Regions from separate parts of the Marinomonas sp. G8-14 genome, predicted to be linked through region 2. Evidence: predicted binding sites of a transcription regulator. Region 2 holds the regulator's gene; the other holds the start of a gene.
What was found. Region 2 encodes LexA, which represses DNA repair genes until DNA is damaged. Its sites were predicted from a motif close to TACTGTNTANNTANACAGTA; they were not measured.
Positions count from the first base shown of each region.

Region 1: a site for LexA is predicted at 4,841-4,860, ahead of AC0L6V_RS22125 (YebG family protein). Genes of this name have one in related genera too.

Region 1 covers NZ_CM147891.1:4,318,727-4,328,892, forward strand. Annotated here, with positions in the region: gene AC0L6V_RS22100 (cystathionine gamma-synthase family protein) at 1-645, shown strand, start outside; gene AC0L6V_RS22105 (transporter substrate-binding domain-containing protein) at 785-1,591, shown strand; gene AC0L6V_RS22110 (amino acid ABC transporter permease) at 1,736-2,680, shown strand; gene AC0L6V_RS22115 (amino acid ABC transporter ATP-binding protein) at 2,682-3,419, shown strand; gene AC0L6V_RS22120 (LysR substrate-binding domain-containing protein) at 3,483-4,370, shown strand; gene AC0L6V_RS22125 (YebG family protein) at 4,394-4,819, opposite strand; gene AC0L6V_RS22130 (mechanosensitive ion channel domain-containing protein) at 4,946-5,443, shown strand; gene AC0L6V_RS22135 (hypothetical protein) at 5,416-5,820, shown strand; gene AC0L6V_RS22140 (DUF1439 domain-containing protein) at 5,817-6,404, shown strand; gene AC0L6V_RS22145 (FKBP-type peptidyl-prolyl cis-trans isomerase) at 6,500-6,979, shown strand; gene AC0L6V_RS22150 (hypothetical protein) at 7,236-7,604, shown strand; gene AC0L6V_RS22155 (class II fumarate hydratase) at 7,608-8,984, shown strand; gene AC0L6V_RS22160 (aspartate/glutamate racemase family protein) at 9,068-9,769, opposite strand; gene AC0L6V_RS22165 (GNAT family N-acetyltransferase) at 9,884-10,166, opposite strand, start outside.
Region 2 covers NZ_CM147891.1:1,190,368-1,200,533, forward strand. Annotated here, with positions in the region: gene AC0L6V_RS06055 (protein adenylyltransferase SelO) at 1-884, opposite strand, end outside; gene AC0L6V_RS06060 (DEAD/DEAH box helicase) at 913-2,271, opposite strand; gene AC0L6V_RS06065 (helicase C-terminal domain-containing protein) at 2,372-2,926, opposite strand; gene AC0L6V_RS06070 (DEAD/DEAH box helicase) at 2,913-4,496, opposite strand; gene lexA (transcriptional repressor LexA) at 4,566-5,189, shown strand; gene AC0L6V_RS06080 (hypothetical protein) at 5,265-5,531, opposite strand; gene AC0L6V_RS06085 (hypothetical protein) at 5,534-5,767, opposite strand; gene AC0L6V_RS06090 (hypothetical protein) at 5,767-6,003, opposite strand; gene topA (type I DNA topoisomerase) at 6,000-8,627, opposite strand; gene AC0L6V_RS06100 (DNA topoisomerase I) at 8,816-9,577, shown strand; gene AC0L6V_RS06105 (hypothetical protein) at 9,604-10,092, opposite strand; gene AC0L6V_RS06110 (universal stress protein) at 10,158-10,166, shown strand, end outside.

The sequences.
Region 1 (10,166 bases), 1.5 Mb from region 2:
TTGGCATTGGGTGTGGATATTGTTATTCACAGTGCGACCAAGTTTTTGAGCGGGCACGCCGATGCCATGGGTGGTTTGGTGTGTGGCTCTGAGGATTTGATGGCAAAGGTTCGTCATTATCGAGAAATCAATGGCGCATCACTCGATCCGTTTTCGGCGTATTTGATTATTCGTGGCATGAAAACCTTGGCGTTGCGGATTCGTCAGCAACAAAACAGCGCACAAGCGATTGCGGAATATTTATTGACGGAACCCTTGGTGGAAGCGGTGAATTACCCGGGACTACCAAACCATGTGAATCATGCTATTGCCTGCGAACAGATGCGAGGTTTTGGTGCGATGGTGAGTTTTGTTTTAGTGGGTGGTATGGATACGGTGAAAATCTTATTGCCGCAATTACAGTATGCCCATTGCGCTGGTAACTTGGGTGCGGTCGAAACCATTTATGGACCTGCTAGAACCACCAGCCATGTGGAAAATACCTTAGAAGAGCGTTTGGCGCTGGGCATTTCTGAAGGTTTAGTGCGGATATCTGTGGGGATTGAAGACACTGACGATTTGATCGCGGATCTACAACAAGCGTTTAAACGAGTTAGGGGGCTTTCTCTTGAAAACTCTGACTCGCTTTCATGCTGTACAAAATGAAAAAACACGGGAGTACATTAGTGTTTCACTAGGGACTGTTAGTGGCAACTCCTGTATTATGCGCCGCTATGAAATGGCATTAAGATCAGATACGTAAATAACTTAGGGTTCGTTTTTACATAAACTGGGGACATAAAATATGAAAAAATTAGTGATCGCTGCCATGGCTTTGTGCAGCGCAACATTGGCATCAGCGTCGGATAATGCGTTGTGGGAAAAATCCACCCTGAATGAAATTTTAAACCGTGGCGAGCTTCAAGTTTGTGCTGAAGCGGGTTACATGCCGTTTGATATGCGAGATAAAAGTGGCAATATTGTTGGCTTTGATGTGGACATTGCTAAGTCTATGGCAAAGGCTATGGGCGTCAAAATTGACATTCGTAACACGGCTTGGGATGGCATTATTCCAGCTTTATTAACGGCAAAGTGCGATATCATTATTTCAGGTATGACGATTACGCCAGAGCGTAACTTGAAAGTGAACTTTACCGATCCTTACATAGTGGTCGGTCAAACGATTTTGTTGAGTCCTAAGTTGCAAGGAAAAGTTAACAGCTACAGAGATCTTAACGACGCAAAATATACTATTGCCACAAAATTAGGTGCTACTTCGGACTATGCCGTAAAAAGATACATGAGCAAAGCTAAGTTGAATCTGTTTGAAACGGAATCTGAAGCCGCTTTAGAAGTGGTGAATGGTAATGCCGATGCGTTTGTGTATGACTTGCCATACAACGCAATTTATGCGGCGCAAAGTAAAGGTAAGGTATTGCATTTAGATGAATCCTTTACTTTTGAACCGTTGGGTTTTGCGATTCGTAAGGGCGATCCAGACTTTATGAATTTCTTGAATAATTACCTTGCTCAGATCAAAGGCGATGGCACTTACGACAAGATTTATCAGAAGTGGTTTGAAGGTGATTCTTGGTTGAGCACTATTCAGTAATATGAGAAACACACAAAAAGTGGCGCAATATTGCGCCACTTTTTATGCATTCTTGCTTGAGACAATCTTTCATCACTACTGCACTCATGACATTGTGAAAAGGTTTTTTTGAGTTAAAAAAATACGACGGGGAACTTCTCATTGATGGAAAAACAATCTCATTTGCTTTTGTGGAAAGCGGTCTTTGTTCTAATCATCATAGGATTAGGCTTTGGCATTTATGCTGGCAGCAAAAGTATTGATTACACTTGGCGCTGGGAGCGTATTCCACAGTACATCATTAATACCGAAGCGACAACGGTTCGATCGCCTTTTGATGGTTCTGCAACGATTGAAAAGGGAAAGTTGATTGTTACTTCTGATTATGGTGATGATCCATTAGTGATCAAAAAGTTTGATAACTTACTGGTTAGTAATGGCGATTTGGTGTTTGAAGGTGATCCAGTTGCCGAAGTAGAAAACTGGAATATTGGCCCGCTCACGTGGGGGCTGGTGATGACATTACAGTTGTCTGTGGTCTCTTTAGTGTTTGCCGTGGTGATTGGCCTATTTGCAGGACTGGCTCGAATTTCGTCCAACCCCGCGTTGCGTTATTTGGCAGTGACTTACATTGAACTGATTCGTGGTACGCCATTATTAGTGCAGATTTTTATCTTCTATTTTTTTATCGGCACGGTATTGGATTTAGACCGTTTTACCGCTGGTGTGGCGGCTTTATCTGTATTTACTGGCGCCTATATTGCCGAAATCGTGCGTTCTGGTATTCAATCTATTAGCCCAGGTCAAATGGAAGCGGCGCGTAGTCTAGGGATGAATTACGTTCAAGCTATGGTCAATGTGATATTACCGCAGGCGTTCAAACGAACTTTACCGCCGATGGCTGGACAATTTATTAACCTGATCAAAGACTCGTCTCTGGTATCGGTTATTTCTATTACTGATTTAACCAAGGCTGGTCGCGAAGTGGTGAGTTCCACGTTTGCGCCATTTGAAGTGTGGTTTGCCGTGGCGCTGATGTATTTAGTGCTAACCGGTGCCTTGTCTTGGGCCATTCAGCGTCTTGAAAAGAGGTTATCTGCCAGTGACTAATATGACCGATAAGAGCATCATTCAAGCTCGTAATATTGAAAAGATTTACCCGAATGGCTGTCATGCTTTAAAAAATGTTTCTCTCGATATTAATCGTGGTGAAGTGGTCGTGATTATTGGGCCTAGTGGCTCAGGTAAGTCGACGTTTTTACGTACTTTGAATCAGTTGGAAACCATTTCTGATGGCACGATTCATATTGATGAAGTGAGCCTGACAGACAGAAAAACCAACATTAATAAGGTGCGCGAAGAAGTGGGCATGGTGTTCCAGTCCTTTAATCTTTTTCCACATAAAACAGCGTTGGGTAACGTGGCATTGTCGCCCATCAAGGTGAAGAAAAAGCCTCGCGCAGTCGCGGAGCAAGAAGGCCGTGAGCTACTCAAAAAAGTAGGCCTAGCGGAGCGCATGAATAACTACCCATCACATTTGTCTGGTGGTCAGCAACAGCGTGTGGCCATAGCGAGAGCCTTGGCTATGCATCCGAAGATTATGTTGTTTGATGAACCGACCAGCGCGCTTGATCCTGAAATGGTTGGGGAAGTGCTGGACGTGATGAAAAGCCTCGCTCGTGATGGTATGACCATGGTGGTGGTCACTCATGAAATGGGCTTTGCCCGTGAAGTAGCGGATCGCGTAGTGTTCATGGAAGAAGGTGAGTTAGTGTTTGAAGAAAGCCCTGAGCGCTTCTTTAGTTCTGACAATCCGCGTTTACAGCGCTTCCTTGGTCAGGTTCTTTAGTTTTGATGACACATCTTGGCCGCCATCATTGGCCAAGATTCTCTCCTTTATTGGGTATTCATCATGAATAAGAAATCCCTTCCGCCATTAAATTGGCTACATACCTTTGAAGTATCGGCGCGATGTCTTAATTTCACTCATGCAGCGGAAGAGCTATGCTTAACCCAAGGTGCAGTGAGTCAGCAAATTCGTTTGCTGGAAAGTCATTTGGGGGTGTCGTTATTTAAGCGTTTACCGCGTGGCTTGAGTTTAACGGAAGAAGGGCGCTCTTACTTTCCGGTAGTAAAAGACGCGATTTCTCGTTTGGCGGTTGGCACGAACGAAATATTTTCCCAACAGGATAAGCAGCTCATCAAAGTCTGTGGCAGTTTGTCGTTCTTCTCTCACTGGTTGGCGCCTAAACTTGCCAGTTTTAGTGTCGCTTATCCCCACTATGGCATTCGTTATGTGAGCAATATTTGGGTGCAAGCCTTAGACGATGAAGAGGATATGGAAATTCGCTGGGGGCATGGTGAATGGCCTGGGTTGATCTCACAACGGCTTACTTGGGACAATCTTGTACCGGTGTGTTCCCCTGAACTGATGGCACGATTACCTTTGCGAGAACCCGCGGATTTGGTGAATCATTCACTACTGCATGTGATTGGTTACGAAGAAGGTTGGGGTTACTGGCTGAACATTATGGGCGTGGATAACGTTGACTCGTCAATGGGGATGCAGTTCGATACGTTAGTGTCGACATTGCGCATGGCGGAACTTGGTCAAGGTGTGGCTTTAGGCCGTTCTTCTATGGTGCAAGAGATGCTGAGCGAAGGTAAATTGGTCGCACCATTTGGACAAACGGTCGAAGCTAGCGAATCCTTTTACTTAGTACGACGGTCTGGCGCGCAATTGCATCATGCTGCGAATGTTTTTTTTGATTGGCTGGTGAAACAGGCCCATAGGCCTTAGTTAAAAAACATTAAGATGCCGCATTACGCGGCATCACTTTCCGTAAAATCGACGATGTCATCGTGATCAAACACAACGTTACTGTCCTCTTCCTCGTACAGCGCGTCTTCGTCAGGTTCGATGACCAGATCTTCCAGCGTTTTTTTAGGTGCCGATTCTTTCAGATCAAGTTGAGCGCTAGCTTCTTTGCGGTTGGTTTTTTTCGGTTTCGCTGTGCTTTTCTTTTTGTTACCTAAAATATCCAATAGCAGGTCTTTTTGCTCGGCTAAATACATGGATAAGGCTTCTTTCTTATCATGATCTCCGGCTAGTTGGCTTTGATCTAAAACCTCATACAGTGCTTCTGCGGTATCCAACAGTTTGTCATAGGCATCGGCTTCGGCTCTTGAAGTAAAAGTCATTTTTTCTATTCCATCGCGTTCTACAACATATTTGATAATGACAGGCATGATCCACCTCATGAAAAATAATACTGTATAAATGTACAGTATTATTTGTTTCTCTGTCTAGTGCTTTTGTTTGTTGATTTAGGCAATGATTGATAAAGTTGCGTTCTTGCTAAAGGAAACACTTTTATGGCCGTTGATTTTTCTCAGATAGACTTCTCCATTTTAATGGATCACGTTGAGTTTGTTTTGACGTTTACTTGGATTTTATTGTCCTACATCGTTCGACGTTATACGAAACGTGCAATTCGCCTCCACCAAAAACTTGAACATGATAAGAAACGTCAACGGATTAATACGGTCGATAACATATTCAACCTGCTGTTAGTGGTTGGTTTGGTGCTTATCTGGTCATCTGAGTTACAAAATATTGCCATTTCCATTGCTGCCTTCATGGTGGCGTTGGTGATAGCCACGAAAGAGTTTATTGCCTGTATTGTAGGCGCGTTTTATCGAGCGAGTACTCGACCGTATCAAGTTGGAGACTGGATACGTATTGCAAACTATGAGGGCGAAGTGACGGACAGTGACTGGTTGTCGACCACATTGTTTGAAGTTGACTTGAAGGGGGGAGTTACACTTACACAGGGCGTACGACCGTGGTTCCTAATAGCGTTTTATTATTGAATACGGTTCAGAATTTGAACTATATGCGACGTTATGTGACACATACCTTTTCCATTTCTCGCCACTCAGACGACGTCAACCTGTTTACGATTAAAGAGCAAATTTTGGATAAAATTCGTCAGTATAGTGAGCATTTTCATGAGGTTGCGATTCGTTATAACAGCCTTATTGAGAAACGTTTAGACATTAAAATATCTGGCCCTGAGCCAAGAGTTCGCATCACGACAACCACAGAAGGTTACAATGTTTTTACCATTTCATTATTTTGTCCAACCGATGAAGCGGTGGAGATTGAGCAAAAAGTAACAGAGGATTTTATGAGTTTTTGGTATGAAAGGCGCCACGTTAATGCGACGACCATGGAGAAAGAAGAATGAAAGTAATTCGTAGATTGGCGATTGTTGCTTTGTGCTCCACGTCTTTGTTTTTAGTCGGCTGTAACAGTTTTAGTATTAGCGAAGTCGATATGAACAAAGAAGTGGAAAAACAGTTAGCGGAACAGCAAGAAAACCACATTACGCTTTTTTTGAATGGCAATACATTGAATTTAGATTTACTGGTGACAGGGGCAGACATTGATTTCACCGAGCGCGATGGTGGTTTAGTTTTGGTGGATATGACCAGTAACATGACTGGCACATTAAAAGCGTTTGGTCAGACATTTTCCGTTACCACAAAAGTGAACCCGTCGTTTGAATCTGGAGTGCGTATCGAGGAAGATCGTTTGTATTTGGTGGCACCAAAAATCACCCAAATTGACGTTGAGGGATCTAGCTTTAATGAAAAAATGTTGCGTTCTACATTGGGGTCTTTGCATGCAGACTTTGAAAAGTCCCTTGTAGAGTATTTCGATCAGCATCCCGTGTATGTGCTAAATCATTCACCCTCTGAAAAAACCGCAGCGGCCTTAGTTAAAAATATCATTATTACAGAGGATTCATTAGAGCTTTCTATCTTTTAGTCAATAACCATCTGGTGAAGGGTCTAGGTAAGTTGCCTTGTTGCCCTTATAATGCCGCAATAATTAATGCTCGAATTTTAGAATGAGGAAACAGCATGTCAATTGCAGACAATCAAGTCGTTCAATTTCACTATACTTTGCGTCATGGCGAAGAGTTGCTCGAAACCTCTGCGGGTAAAGAGCCAGCGGCGTATTTACATGGCCACGGTAATGTTATTCCAGGACTTGAAAAAGCGATGGAAGGCAAAGAGGTCGGTGATGAATTTGAAGTAACGGTTGCTTGTGCCGATGCTTATGGTGAGCGCCATGAAGATCGTCAGCAACAAGTGCCAGTCAAACATTTACAAGGCGCGAAACGCTGGAAAGCGGGAATGGTTGCTATGGTTCAAACGGATAAAGGCATGCGTCAAGTGACGGTTGTGAAAGTTGGATTGAAACACGCTACAGTTGATTTGAATCACCCATTGTCTGGCAAAGACCTGACTTTTAATATTCAAATCGTAGCTTCTCGTGAAGCGACCAATGATGAAATTGCTCATGGTCATGCCCACGGTGTAGGCGGTCATCACCACTAAGAGTGACGCACTCTAAGTATTGAATGATGCTGAATAGCCTCTGTTACGCATTACGTAGCAGGGGCTTTTGTTTTTTTACGCTTTTGTATTTTTTGGGTGGGCCTGAGAATGATTGATTTTAATCAAGTAATCGCAACAAATAGTAAAATTTAATAAGAATCGTTATCAACAGCTTGACAGATCTTGTCTTCATGCACATTATTGATAATAGTTATCATTTATATTGTTTGTTGTGTCATTTTCAGAGGGCGAAGTGATGAGTCATTATTTAGTGCCATTTTCAGTACTCGAGCAAACCATTCAGGGTGGCCAGTGTGCAGATTCCCCAGAAGTGCTTTATCATTATTTAAACCTAACAGAAGAGTATGCTGAACGATTGAACATTACCGATGCAACCTTGTTACATCAAAGAGTGTTCAATGTGTTGCTAGACACGGTTTGTGATACCAGCCTTGCTCCTCATTGGCGTCAGACCTGTTTAGATAAGGTGTATTTGCCCTTATCACATCTCAAGCATTTAATTGTCACCTATCAAGATGCCAAGAATTACTTCAAGATGGAACATAATTTACGAATTTTGAGCCATTACTTTCTTTCTTCTTTTGAACAACAAGGACAATATTAAAGAATGAGTATGCGTATTGAAAAAGACAGCATGGGGGAATTAGAGGTCCCAGAGAAGGCTCTCTATGGCGCTCAAACACAGCGAGCGATTAATAACTTTCCTATCAGCGGTGAGCCATTACCTGAGGCGTTTATTCGTTCTCTTATCTTAATTAAGGCGGCTGCGGCAAGGGCAAATGAATCTCTTGAATGTCTGACGCCTGAGATGTCTAAAGCGATTCAACAGGCCTGCGATGAGTTGTTAAATGCCGATAATTTAATGCGGCATTTTCCGGTTGACGTTTTTCAAACGGGATCTGGTACCAGCTCGAACATGAATGCCAACGAAGTGATTGCTACATTAGCGAGTGCATACCATGGTTCGGTTGTTAATCCTAATGATCATGTGAACTATGGTCAGAGTAGCAACGACGTTATCCCTAGTGCGATTCATGTGAGTGCTACGTTGGAATTGACGGGGCATTTGTTGCCCGCGTTGGAACATTTAAAAACTGCCATTCTTGAAAAAGGCGATTCGCTTGCTGGCTACACAAAAACGGGACGCACTCATTTGATGGATGCGATGCCAGTGCGATTGGATCAAACTTTCCACGCGTGGGCGGCGCAGTTGCAAGACAACATCGACAACTTAACCTACTTAGAAAACAAAACCACCCAACTTGCTCAGGGCGGAACCGCCGTTGGTACTGGTATAAATGCTCATCCAGAGTTTGCCATTACTTTTGCTAAAGAGCTGTCTGATCTAACCAAGGTGACGTTTGTACCAGGAAAAAACTTTTTTGCCCTGATAGGCTCTCAGGACACGGCAGTGGCTTTGTCTGGTCAATTAAAGGCTGTGGCAGTCACTTATATGAAAATTGCCAATGATCTACGTTGGATGAACTCTGGGCCATTGGCAGGGTTAGGTGAAATTACATTACAAGCCTTGCAGCCAGGTTCGTCAATTATGCCGGGCAAGGTGAATCCGGTGATACCAGAAGCCACGGCTATGGTAGCCGCACAAGTGATTGGTAACGACGCGGCGATTACTATCGGCGGGCAATCGGGGAATTTTGAATTAAACGTCATGTTGCCCATGATTGCTAAGAACCTGCTAAACAGCATCAAACTACTGGCAAACAGCGGACAGCTTTTAGCCGACAACGCTATTGCTACGCTCAGTGTGAATGAAGATAAATTGAATCAAGCGCTGCATCGTAACCCCATTTTAGTCACGGCTCTTAATCCCATCATTGGTTATGCCAAAGCCGCTGAAATCGCCAAAAAAGCTTATAAAGAAGGTCGCCCAGTGGTGGATGTCGCCGAAGAGGAAACGGATTTAAATCGAGGTGAATTGTTGGCTCTACTTGATCCAGCTAAGTTAACTCATGGAGGAGTCTAGGGCTGAATGAAAAGGTTTCCTTATTTGGTTTTTCCCTTTCCAAATAAGGAAAATCAGCCAGCGTCCGCGCTGGCTGATTTTATTCAAAATAGAGTCTTTAACGCTTCATCCACAGCGGTTTTAGCGTGAATGTAAGTAGTATCAAATAAAGGCACGGTGACGTGTTCTTGTTTTAATAATAGGGTGATTTCCGTACAGCCTTCGATGACGGCATCGGCACCGGCGTCTTGGAGTCGATTAACGATGTCGATATAGATCTCTCTCGATTCAGGAAGAATTTTCCCCAAGCATAATTCTTCGTAAATAATTCTATGTATCTCGTCTCTGTCTTGCTTTGATGGCGTGATGACCTCTAAACCAAATTGTTCTTCTAATCGTTTAATATAAAAGGCTTCTTCCATTGAATAGCGGGTGCCGATAAAGCCAACTTTTTGATGCTTTTGTCTAACGAGTTCTTTGGCTGTTGCATCGGCAATGTGCAGCAAAGGAATTTTTACGGCACTTTGAACAACATCAGCGACCTTGTGCATGGTGTTAGTCGCAATAAGAATGAAATCAGCCTTAGCTTGTTCTAAACGTTTGGCCTCAGCGGCGAGAATTGCTCCTAACTGTGACCAGTCACCTTGATGTTGCAAGCGTTCAATTTCAGCAAAATCGACACTGGATAACAGTATTTTAGCGGAATGCAAGCCACCAAGTTTCTGTTTTGTCAGCTCGTTGATGTTTTTGTAATACAGAGCCGACGACTCCCAACTCATTCCCCCAATAATGCCGATGGTTTTCATTCTGCGTCCTTTAGTTTTTATCTTGAATCCATAAAGTCTAACGCTGTTATTCAGCAGTCGTAATGCACAGATGGGAAAATTAATGAAGCAGACTGTAATGGCGCAATGACGCCGTTAAAGGCTTCTGGTCATAAATACACTGTAAGGATCAAGTTTGTAATCGGAGAAAGGGCCACATTCAGTAAAGTCATGCTTGGCGTAAAGTTTTCTAGCTGGCGCGAAGAAGTTTTGTGATCCTGTTTCTAGGCTGATTCTATTGAGTCCTTTTTGCTTGGCTGCATCGAGAATATGGCGTAGTAAGTTAGAAGCAATGCCTTTGTTGCGGGCTGCGCTGGTAGTGCGCATAGACTTAATTTCGCCATGTGTTTCATCCAGTACCTTGAGCGCGCCACAGCCG
Region 2 (10,166 bases):
CAACGCATCAAACAGTTAAGATTCCATAAACCCACACCAGGCTGCCGAGAAAAGGCATAACGCCCCTCGTGGTCAGAATGATTGCAAACCCAATCGGGTTCATAATCCTCCATAAAACCATAAGGACCGTAGTCAATCGTCTCTCCGGTGAACGAGAAATTATCGGTGTTCATCACGCCATGTTGAAAACCAACAGATTGCCACTTCGCCATTATTCTAGCGGTACGCTTAACCACTTCAATCAACATACTTTCTAGGGGAGACTCAGCGGCCAAACACTCGGGGTAATAGTGTGTAAGACAATATTCAATAAGCTGATCCAGCTCCGCCTGCTTACCTTGATAAAAAAAGTATTCAAAATGACCGAAGCGGATATGACCTTGCGCAACTCTTAATAACATCGCCCCCGCCTCTGGCGTTTCTCGATACACAGCTTCTCTGCTGTCGTAAAGCGCTAAAGCGCGAGACGAAGGGATAGAGAGCGCCGTCATGGCCTCACTGGCTAAGTATTCACGAATACAAGAACGCAACACAGCACGACCATCGCCTCGACGAGAATAAGGTGTCGGCCCAGCCCCTTTCATGTGCAAATCATACAAAAGGCCATCTTGACCACGAACCTCACCTAACAAAACGCCTCGACCATCTCCTAGTTGAGGCGAAAAGCCACCAAACTGGTGACCGGCGTACACCATGCTTAGACTGAGCGGCAATGCGTCTTCGCCACTCAAAATGCGTTTGGTTTCAGTGGATTTAATATCAATGGACAGAAAAGAAGCGAGCGATTGATTAAACTCTACCAATCGCTGCTCAAGAAGTGGCTGGACAAGGGTTTTCGAAGAAAACGCCTCCCCCAGACTGGCAAAATGGTGCTCTAAATTCATTTTATCTCACTTAAAAATTAAGCGATCTTTATAGCGAGGTATCAACCATGTACTCACAGCGAATGCTCTCGCCCACAACCCTTTCAATTTCAGGGATCATGAACGCATCGTCCTCGCTCGCAAAACTGACCGATTTGCCCGTTTCACCACCGCGGCCAGTACGGCCGATGCGATGCACATAATCTTCAGGGTCTTCCGGTAATGAATAGTTAACAACGAGTTCTACGTTATCAACATGAATACCACGACCTGCAACATCCGTTGCCACCAGCACCTGAATGATACCCTCTTTGAAGTTGTTTAATGTCTTAACTCGCTTATCTTGAGCCACTTCGCCAGATAAGATCGCACAGTTGATGTTTGCTTTACGTAGACGCTCGTATAAATCACGCGTTTCATCACGACGATTAGCAAAAATAATCGTACGCTGACCGCCATTTTCATTAATCAGCTGTTTTAAAACGGGCCATTTTTGATCCGCTTCAACCGTATAAATCACCTGATCAATGTTCTGATTGGTGGCTTCTTTTGGCACCACAGAGACTTCTTTTGGAAAATACGTCCATTGCTGCGCAAGCGCCTGAATGTCTTTCGGGAAAGTCGCACTAAATAGCATGGTTTGCCTTAATTCTTTATGCGGCGTCATACGAATAATACTTTTTACATCAGGAATAAAGCCCATCGACAGCATACGGTCGGCTTCATCCAACACCAAACATTCCACTTTACCCAATTGCACCTTACGGCTGCGCGCGAAGTCCAACAAACGCCCTGGTGTCGCCACCAAAATATCAACATTTTCGGTTTCCAAGGCGATCTTTTGCTTTTCGTAACTCAATCCGCCGACCAAAGTCACCACATTCAAATGGCAGTTTGATGTCAGCTTTACCGCTTCATCCGCAATTTGAATGGCCAGCTCACGAGTAGGCGCAATAATCAAACCGCGAGCAACGTTATTAGGACGCTTCTCTTCAAGGGGATAATCCAGAAAATCACTGATCATCGCTATCAAAAATGCAGCCGTTTTACCCGTTCCAGTTTGGGCCTGTCCGATAATGTCATAACCCAGTAAGGTCATAGGCAGAGTTTCAGCTTGAATTTCACTGCAATACTCAAAACCCATTTCCGCGATAGACTTAATCACACGATCAGGTAGATTTAAATCATGAAAGCGCAACTTTCCATCTACCTTAGCAACCGGAAAATCCTCTATGGACCAAATAGCATTTTTTCCACTACCCGTCGTCACGGCTTCATGACCAACTTGGGTATTGGATTGAACTCCATTTTGAGCCTCATCATTATTTCTTGGTCGCTTGTTTGGGCGACGGGTGCGTTTTGGTTTTGTGCTAATTTCTGATGGTGCTTCTTGAATTTGGTTTTCCATATTGGAATCTTTACGCTTCTATGTTTTGAGGTTAATGATCTTTGCAAAGAGTGTACCTAATTGGTAAAGCTTTATCACCCCTTGCTTACGCTTTGTCAGTCTATTGATACTTATAAGGTGGCAAGCTGTTAATTAATTGCGACCCATAACGCTTGGTGCGCAATCGCTTATCTAAAATATGTATTTCACCAGCGTCTTGTTCACTTCTCAGCAGCCTGCCTGTGGCTTGAACTAAACGCAATGAAGCGTCGGGAATGGTGATCTCCATAAACGGGTTGCCACCACGCTTTTGTATCCATTCAGCCAGAGTGGCTTCAACGGGGTCGTCCGGCACAGCAAAAGGAATCTTCGCAATATATACGCAGGTTAAGTACTTTCCTGGCAAGTCTACACCCTCTGCAAAGCTTGCCAATCCGAGCAACAAGCTGCCTTTACCCTCATCAATACGCGCTTTATGAGAATCCAAAATGACGCGCTTGGATTGCTCTCCTTGCATCAACAAGATTTCTTGCAGCTTAGAAGACAAAGACTGCGCCACTTCTTCCATTTGCCGACGAGACGAAAACAACGCCAAACTGCCTTTCTCAACATCAACATGCTCGTTCAAGTAGGTAATGATCTCAGCGGTATGCTGCTCTACTCTATTGAGGCTCATTCACCATATTGGGCACAATCAGCAAACCATTTTTTTGAAAGTCAAACGGACTCAATACCCGTAAATATTCACTTTCATAGGGCACTCCAGAGCGCATATTAAAACGATGGAACTGGTTAAGAGCGGTCAGCGTTGCAGAGGTCACCACCGCACCAAAACACTTATCCCATAATTGTTGTCTTAATGTATTCGCGGCAAGAATAGGCGAACCGCCCAATTCAATATCTTGCTCCATCCCCTGGCCGGATAACACCAACCAACGAGCATTTGGGGGAAAGTTCTGATCATCAACAGCAGAGTATAATCGCCACAAACCAACACATTGCTCTAAGCGACCAAGAATAACACCCAAAATAGGCTGCCACGTTTCGGCGGTTTCAGGCGTCACACCCATCCCTTCATTTTGTTTTGTCTTCTTGCATTCGTCCTGAATACTTTCAATATTGTTAAATAACTTTTGATAAGACGTTTGCAAGCTATAAGCCAATTGCCGCAATTCGTCTGGAATTTGACCAAACTCGAAGCGATGCTGATTATTATCTTGATCCAACCCCAAGCCTTGAATATAAGGCGCTAAACCTTGCTGCGCATATTGAATAAAGTTCACAATACTCTGTATTTGCTGAGGTATCTTTAATAAAAGCTGGCCGGTGACGCTCACGTCATCCGTTAACTCTTGTTTTAAATTCACTAAGTTTTTTTCTAACTGGCGCAACCAAGTAATACTTTGTTGCAAACGCACTTCATGGCGGAAATGCCCGATCGCTTTATCCGGCAGGTGATGCCCTTCATCAAATACATATATTGTATCTTTTGGTGGCGTCAAAATAGCGCCGCCCCCCAATGACAAATCAGCGAGCACAAGGTCATGATTGGCTACAATAACATCCGCCACTTCGATCTCGGCACGCGCCTTAAAAAATGGGCAGGCGGAGTAATTCGCACAATTACGATTTGTACATTGTTGATGATCGGTCGTTAAGCGTCGCCAATCTTGATCACGAACGATACCTGCCCAGTTGTCTTTATCGCCGTCCCACTCACCTTTTTGCAAAGCAGCGTCCATTTCTTGATAAAGCACGGTATTAATATCATCTGAATGAAGATGTTGTTCAAAAAGACCTGCGAACATATCGTCCATTGCTTGCTCTTCAGAATTGAGAAAACCTTCCAGATTATTCAAACACAGGTAACGTCCACGCCCTTTGGCAAGCGTGTATTTAAAGCTAAGCTGGGTGTGCTCTAACAGATCTGGCAACTCTTTGTGTAAGATTTGCTCTTGCAGCGCGACAGTGGCAGTGGAAATAATTAATTTTAACCCTCGCGCTTTGGCAATTGGAATAGCAGCCAGGCAATACGACAAGGTTTTCCCCGTCCCCGTTCCTGCTTCAATCACAGCAACATGCTTTTCTCCTAATCGCTCACCCTCTGAGCCGCGATTAATGTTACCCAAGGTTCGCGCGATCGCAGCAATCATTTGACGCTGTCCAGACCTTGGTTTATGGGACTTGGCATCCAAAGAAGCTCGGTATGCAAGTTGAATTTGTGTTTTTAGTTCATCTGAAAGCATTTATATCATTGAGTATCGTTAAGAATGCTGTATATAATAACAGTTACTGTATAAACAACCAGACAACTTATGATTAAACTAACCAAAAGACAATCTGACGTACTAGAAACCATTCGCGAATTTATTGGTGAAACAGGGTTTCCGCCAACGAGAGCAGAAATAGCGCACCGATTAGGGTTTAAATCCCCTAATGCGGCTGAAGAGCATCTCAAAGCCTTATGCAAAAAAGGCGCAATTGAAATGCTGTCTGGCGCCTCAAGAGGGATACGCTTAGTTGAGCGAGCTTCTAATGACGATCTAACAGAAGACCTTGGCCTACCTGTCATTGGCAAAGTTGCTGCTGGCTATCCTATTTTAGCCCAAGAGAACATCGCCTCACACGTGAACATACCTGCCAGCATGTTTTCTCCACAAGCAGATTATTTCTTGTCTGTATCAGGAACCAGCATGAAAAATATCGGCATCATGGAAGGTGATCTACTCGCCGTACATAAAACAACCACAGTCCGTAATGGACAAATAGTGGTTGCACGCATTGGCGATGAAGTCACCGTTAAACGCTTTGAACAAAATGGCAAAATTGTTCGACTAATTCCTGAAAACGAAGAGTTTACTGACATCATCGTTGACCTTGAAAGCGAAGACTTTGCGATAGAAGGCTTATCCGTTGGCGTGATTCGACAAGGTATTTAAACGCTCTTCAATGCACAAATAAAAAAGCGAAGCTTAAGCATCGCTTTTTTATTTGTGCTTATACTCGCTCACAAACTAATGCAGAATTTTTGGTCGAAATTCCTCATCATCAAGATAATCTGAATCTTCATCAAAGAAGGCGTCTTCAGAATAAACAAAATCAATGCCCGCGTGAAACATGCATTTTGCCAACTCAAAATAACGATTCTTTAGATAAGATCGAGTATCATCCAGGATCTGCAATATTGCCAAAGGAACGGTTTCCTCACCATCCTCGCTGGCTGGACGAAGCACGATATCACCATTCTCCAGCTCAACAATTTCTAGGTAGGACTCTTTCATATTCAATACTCTGATGACTCTTCTCTAAAACGCAAAACCAACTCAACCAATTTGGTTAAATAAAAACTCACAGATGCTCCGTTATCACTACCGCGACCAATCAAATTATCGCTTTGAACCGGAGAAGACAAAGAGCCACGACATTCAAATTGCACCAAATAAGCTTGATTCAGCTGAGAACACCAAGACTCGGGGCGTGAAAACAAATCCGCCAGCTCAGTCAGCACCGGAACCATTATCTGTTTTTTTCAGCTTCGCGTAGCATGCTAGGCACATCTAAAGAACCAGATAATGAATACGTCGTCGACACTTCTTTTAACAAACCATTCAGCGCGCTTCTTAACTGAAAAATCGCTGAACTTTCCAGGCCGACATTAAGCCATGCTTCTTCACTGATTTGACTTTGCTGAATAAAGCGTCTTGCCGTATCCAGCTTTTGGTTTGTCAAACTTGCCAAGGTAACACCGCTCATTTTTTCTTACCTTCTTCAATCACCCATTTAGAGCCAACATAAAATGCCTTCCAACCAGTTGGCTTACCTTCCTCTTCCGTCATGACGTATTGCTCTTTTGTCTTACGACTGTAACGAATAATAGCAGGACGACCTTCAGGGTCTTTCTTTGGTGCATCCGCAAAAAAGTGATATTTAGGATCAATCTGATCCATGTAAGGCAGCAATTCTTCCACTAAAGGCGCACGTGTCTCACGTTTACGCGGGAATTGGCTTGCAGCTAAAAATAAGCCCGTCGCCCCATCACGTAACACATAATGATCCTCAACCTTCTGGCAAGCCAAATCTGGCATAGGCACAGGATCCATCTTAGGTGGCGCAGCTTCGCCATTTTTAAGAAGCTTACGAGTGTTTTTACAGCTCTCATTAGTACAACCGAAATACTTACCAAAACGACCTGTCTTAAGTTGCATTTCAGAGCCACACTTGTCGCACTCAAGGGTAGGACCATCGTATCCCTTAATTTTAAAGGAGCCCTTCTCTACCTCGTAACCAGAACAGGACGGATTGTTACCACAAACATGCAACTTACGGTTTTCATCCATCAAATAGCTATCCATGGCCGAGCCACAGATCTGACAGCGATGTTTATTAATAAGCGCTTTAGATTCACCTTCTTCATCATCAACAGCAATAACCTCATCACCACGAATAAGGTTAATGGTTGCTTTACAGCGCTCTTTTGGCGGCAAAGCGTAGCCTGAACATGACAAGAACACTCCTGTACTGGCTGTACGAATCTGCATCGGACGAGAGCATGTTGGACACGCAATATCCGTCGGCGTCGGCTCATTGAGCATCATACCACCATCAGGCGACTCCGCTTTAGCCAGTACCGTACTAAAATCTTTATAAAACGCATTCAGTGTTTTAATCCAATCTTTATGACCTTCAGCAATATCGTCTAATTGCTCTTCCATTTGTGCCGTAAAACTAAAATTCATCAAGGAACTGAAGCTATCCACCAAACGCTCAGTGACAATATCTCCCATTTTTTCGGCATAAAAACGGCGATTTTCAACCCGAACATAACCACGATCTTGAATGGTAGAAATGATAGAAGCATATGTTGAAGGTCGACCAATACCACGTTTCTCAAGCTCTTTCACCAAACTGGCTTCGCTAAAGCGAGCAACTGGTTTAGTAAAATGCTGCTCAGGCAAAAGCTCTTTAAGATCCAGGTATTCTCCCTGACCAACATCCGGAAGAATATTGTCTTCCCCTTTTTTAGCCACGGTATGCATTGCACGCGTATAACCGTCAAAACGTAAGATTCGCCCTTTGGCTTTAAATTCATAATCCCCAGAAGTAACCGTAATCGTTGTTGACGTATATTCTGCAGGCGTCATTTGACACGCCATAAACTGACTACGGATCAGGTCGTACAAACGATGAGCGTCCTTCTCCATGCCTTGTAAATCATCAACACGAACGGTGACGTCAGAAGGACGAATGGCTTCATGGGCCTCTTGCGCGCCTTCTTTACTGCTATAACGAATCGGCTCTTCAGGCAAATACGCTTCACCAAAATTAGACAGTATATAACCTCTTAATGCCTCGACTGCATCGACACTCAAATTCGTCGAGTCAGTACGCATATACGTAATATAACCACCTTCATACAGACGCTGAGCAAGCATCATGGTCTTTTTAACGCCATAACCTAAACGTGTACTTGCCGCTTGTTGCAACGTAGACGTAATGAAAGGCGCAGAAGGCTTGCTGCTTGTCGGTTTGTCTTCTCGGCTGCTAACCAGATATTTAGCATCAATCAAACGTGCAACATGCTCATCAGATTGCGCCTTATTAACGGGACGATATTCTTTATCTTGATATTTCGCCGCCTCGAATTTGATCACCTCCTTCGAAGGCGTCGCTAGCATTGCATCAAGTTCCCAAAACTCATCAGGAACAAATGCACGAATCTCTTTTTCACGCTCTACAATCAAGCGCACAGCCACAGACTGAACACGACCCGCAGAGAGCCCTCTGGCCACTTTTGCCCAAAGCAAAGGCGACACCATAAAGCCAACTACACGATCCAAGAAACGACGCGCTTGCTGCGCATTGACTCGGTTCATATCCAATTCAGATGGCGTTTCAAACGCCGCTTTTATGGCTTTTTTAGTAATTTCGTTAAAAACGACGCGCTTATAACGACTATCATCGCCACCAATAGCTTCACGCAAATGCCAAGCAATCGCCTCCCCCTCTCTATCCAAATCGGTTGCGAGATAGATGGTGTCAGCATTCTTAGCAAGTCGTTTTAATTCATCGACAACTTTTTCTTTACCCGGCAAAATTTCATAGTGCGCTTTCCAGTTATGTTCTGGATCCACACCCATTCTAGAAATTAACTGTTGACGGGATTTACTACTTTTATACTCAAGTTTTTCTTCTGGACTCATCTTACGTGTCAAAGCAGCTTGCTTTGCGCGCTCTTGAGGCGTAGAGGTGGCAGTTGTACCAGTTGGCAAATCTCGAATGTGTCCTACACTCGATTTGACAATAAAGTCGTTGCCTAGGTATTTGTTGATGGTTTTCGCCTTAGCCGGCGATTCCACGATAACCAGTGATTTTCCCATTGAACTGTGTAAGCCTTTTAATAAAGTAGGTCTGCAAATCCACGTTGCACGAAGTTTCATCTCTAGGGGCGCTGATATTAAGCAAACACCTTTTATATGACAAGCGATCCCTGTATTGTTTCACATTAAATCTTGCTGAACTTAGTATTTCTTATTTAACATACTGAATTCATTGCTTAAGGACAATCATGGCTACCCTTCAAATATTAACAATTGCATTTTTGATCATCATTGTGCTTTTGTCTGTTGTTATTGGATCACGTGCACACCAAAAAGAAAAAGAAATTACGCAGCGACGCGTTAAACAACTACAACTATCTAATCGAGCAGATCGTGCTGAGCAACATATCCGCGGTTTAAGAGATATTAACACAGACACCATCGCGACGGATGTGCTTTATGACTTCTATCTAGACACACTTCGCGAGCTTCTGCAATATTCCGACGACCCAGAGAAAATAGAAATTCGTATCGCCACTGCCGAAGAAAACCGTAATAATGACCCACATACATTTAACCCGGAACCAGAGCTATTCAGCTTTCAGGAAAAAACCAATTATAGAGAACGCCTAACAAAACTGGCAAAAATGTTACTCTATCTTCGTCGAAAAGGCCGCATCAGCCATTCGCATTACCAAGCATGCTATGAGTATCTACGCTGGCTCAACCTATGGATTCAATTGAATCGCCAAATAGTTCAAGCCAATAAAAACTTTGCCAGTGGCGACATGCGCGTTGCTCAAACGCTTTATGGTGTCATTCTGTCACACCTTAAATCCGATGCGACAGAGCGCCCCGAAAAAAATGCGTTAAAAAACTTTGTTACGGATCGAATTCGGCAAATTTTATCACCTAAAATTGAAGCCATGAAGGACAGCGACAATCCAGAAGAAGTACTAAGCGAACTGATACACAATTTAGACACGCATAAAAAAACTAATCGGCGCTAAAAATCCTCCCCTAACAGGGACTGCTTTTAAGTATTGACGGTTTTCAATTCTGCCAATGAAAAAATCAACGTTGTCAGCGCCGCTAGCGCCTCTTCATCTCCGGCTTCACTCCAATACAATGCGACATACTCTGGGGTAATTTTTACCGCAGTGAGCAAGTGACCATAACGTTCCAATGTATTTTTAGATGCGCTATTCAATTCAAAAAATTTACTAGACCACCACCCATCAGCCAAGGCATGATATTTCCATACCTCGAAAGGTAATAACAAAAGCTGCGGCGGCAAAGTAGCAATAGGCTTTAAACGATAAAAAGAATAAGCGATTGTTTTTTGTCGGTTGATTGACTTATCCCACTTGTCAGGAAGGTCAATTGATGTAAGCTGAACGGTAAGACCCAGCTTTCGAGCATGCATACGTAATGCCATGCGTTGACGCTCTTTTTTATGTGGCATGATCCATAATGCCGACCCCATTAATGATAGTGTAATAAAAATAACAATAAGAGCAGTCATATTTTCATGTCTCTCGAGTTTTCAACTAAAATAAGTTAATCAAGCCAATTTTTTGGAGGTGTTCTATGATGTAT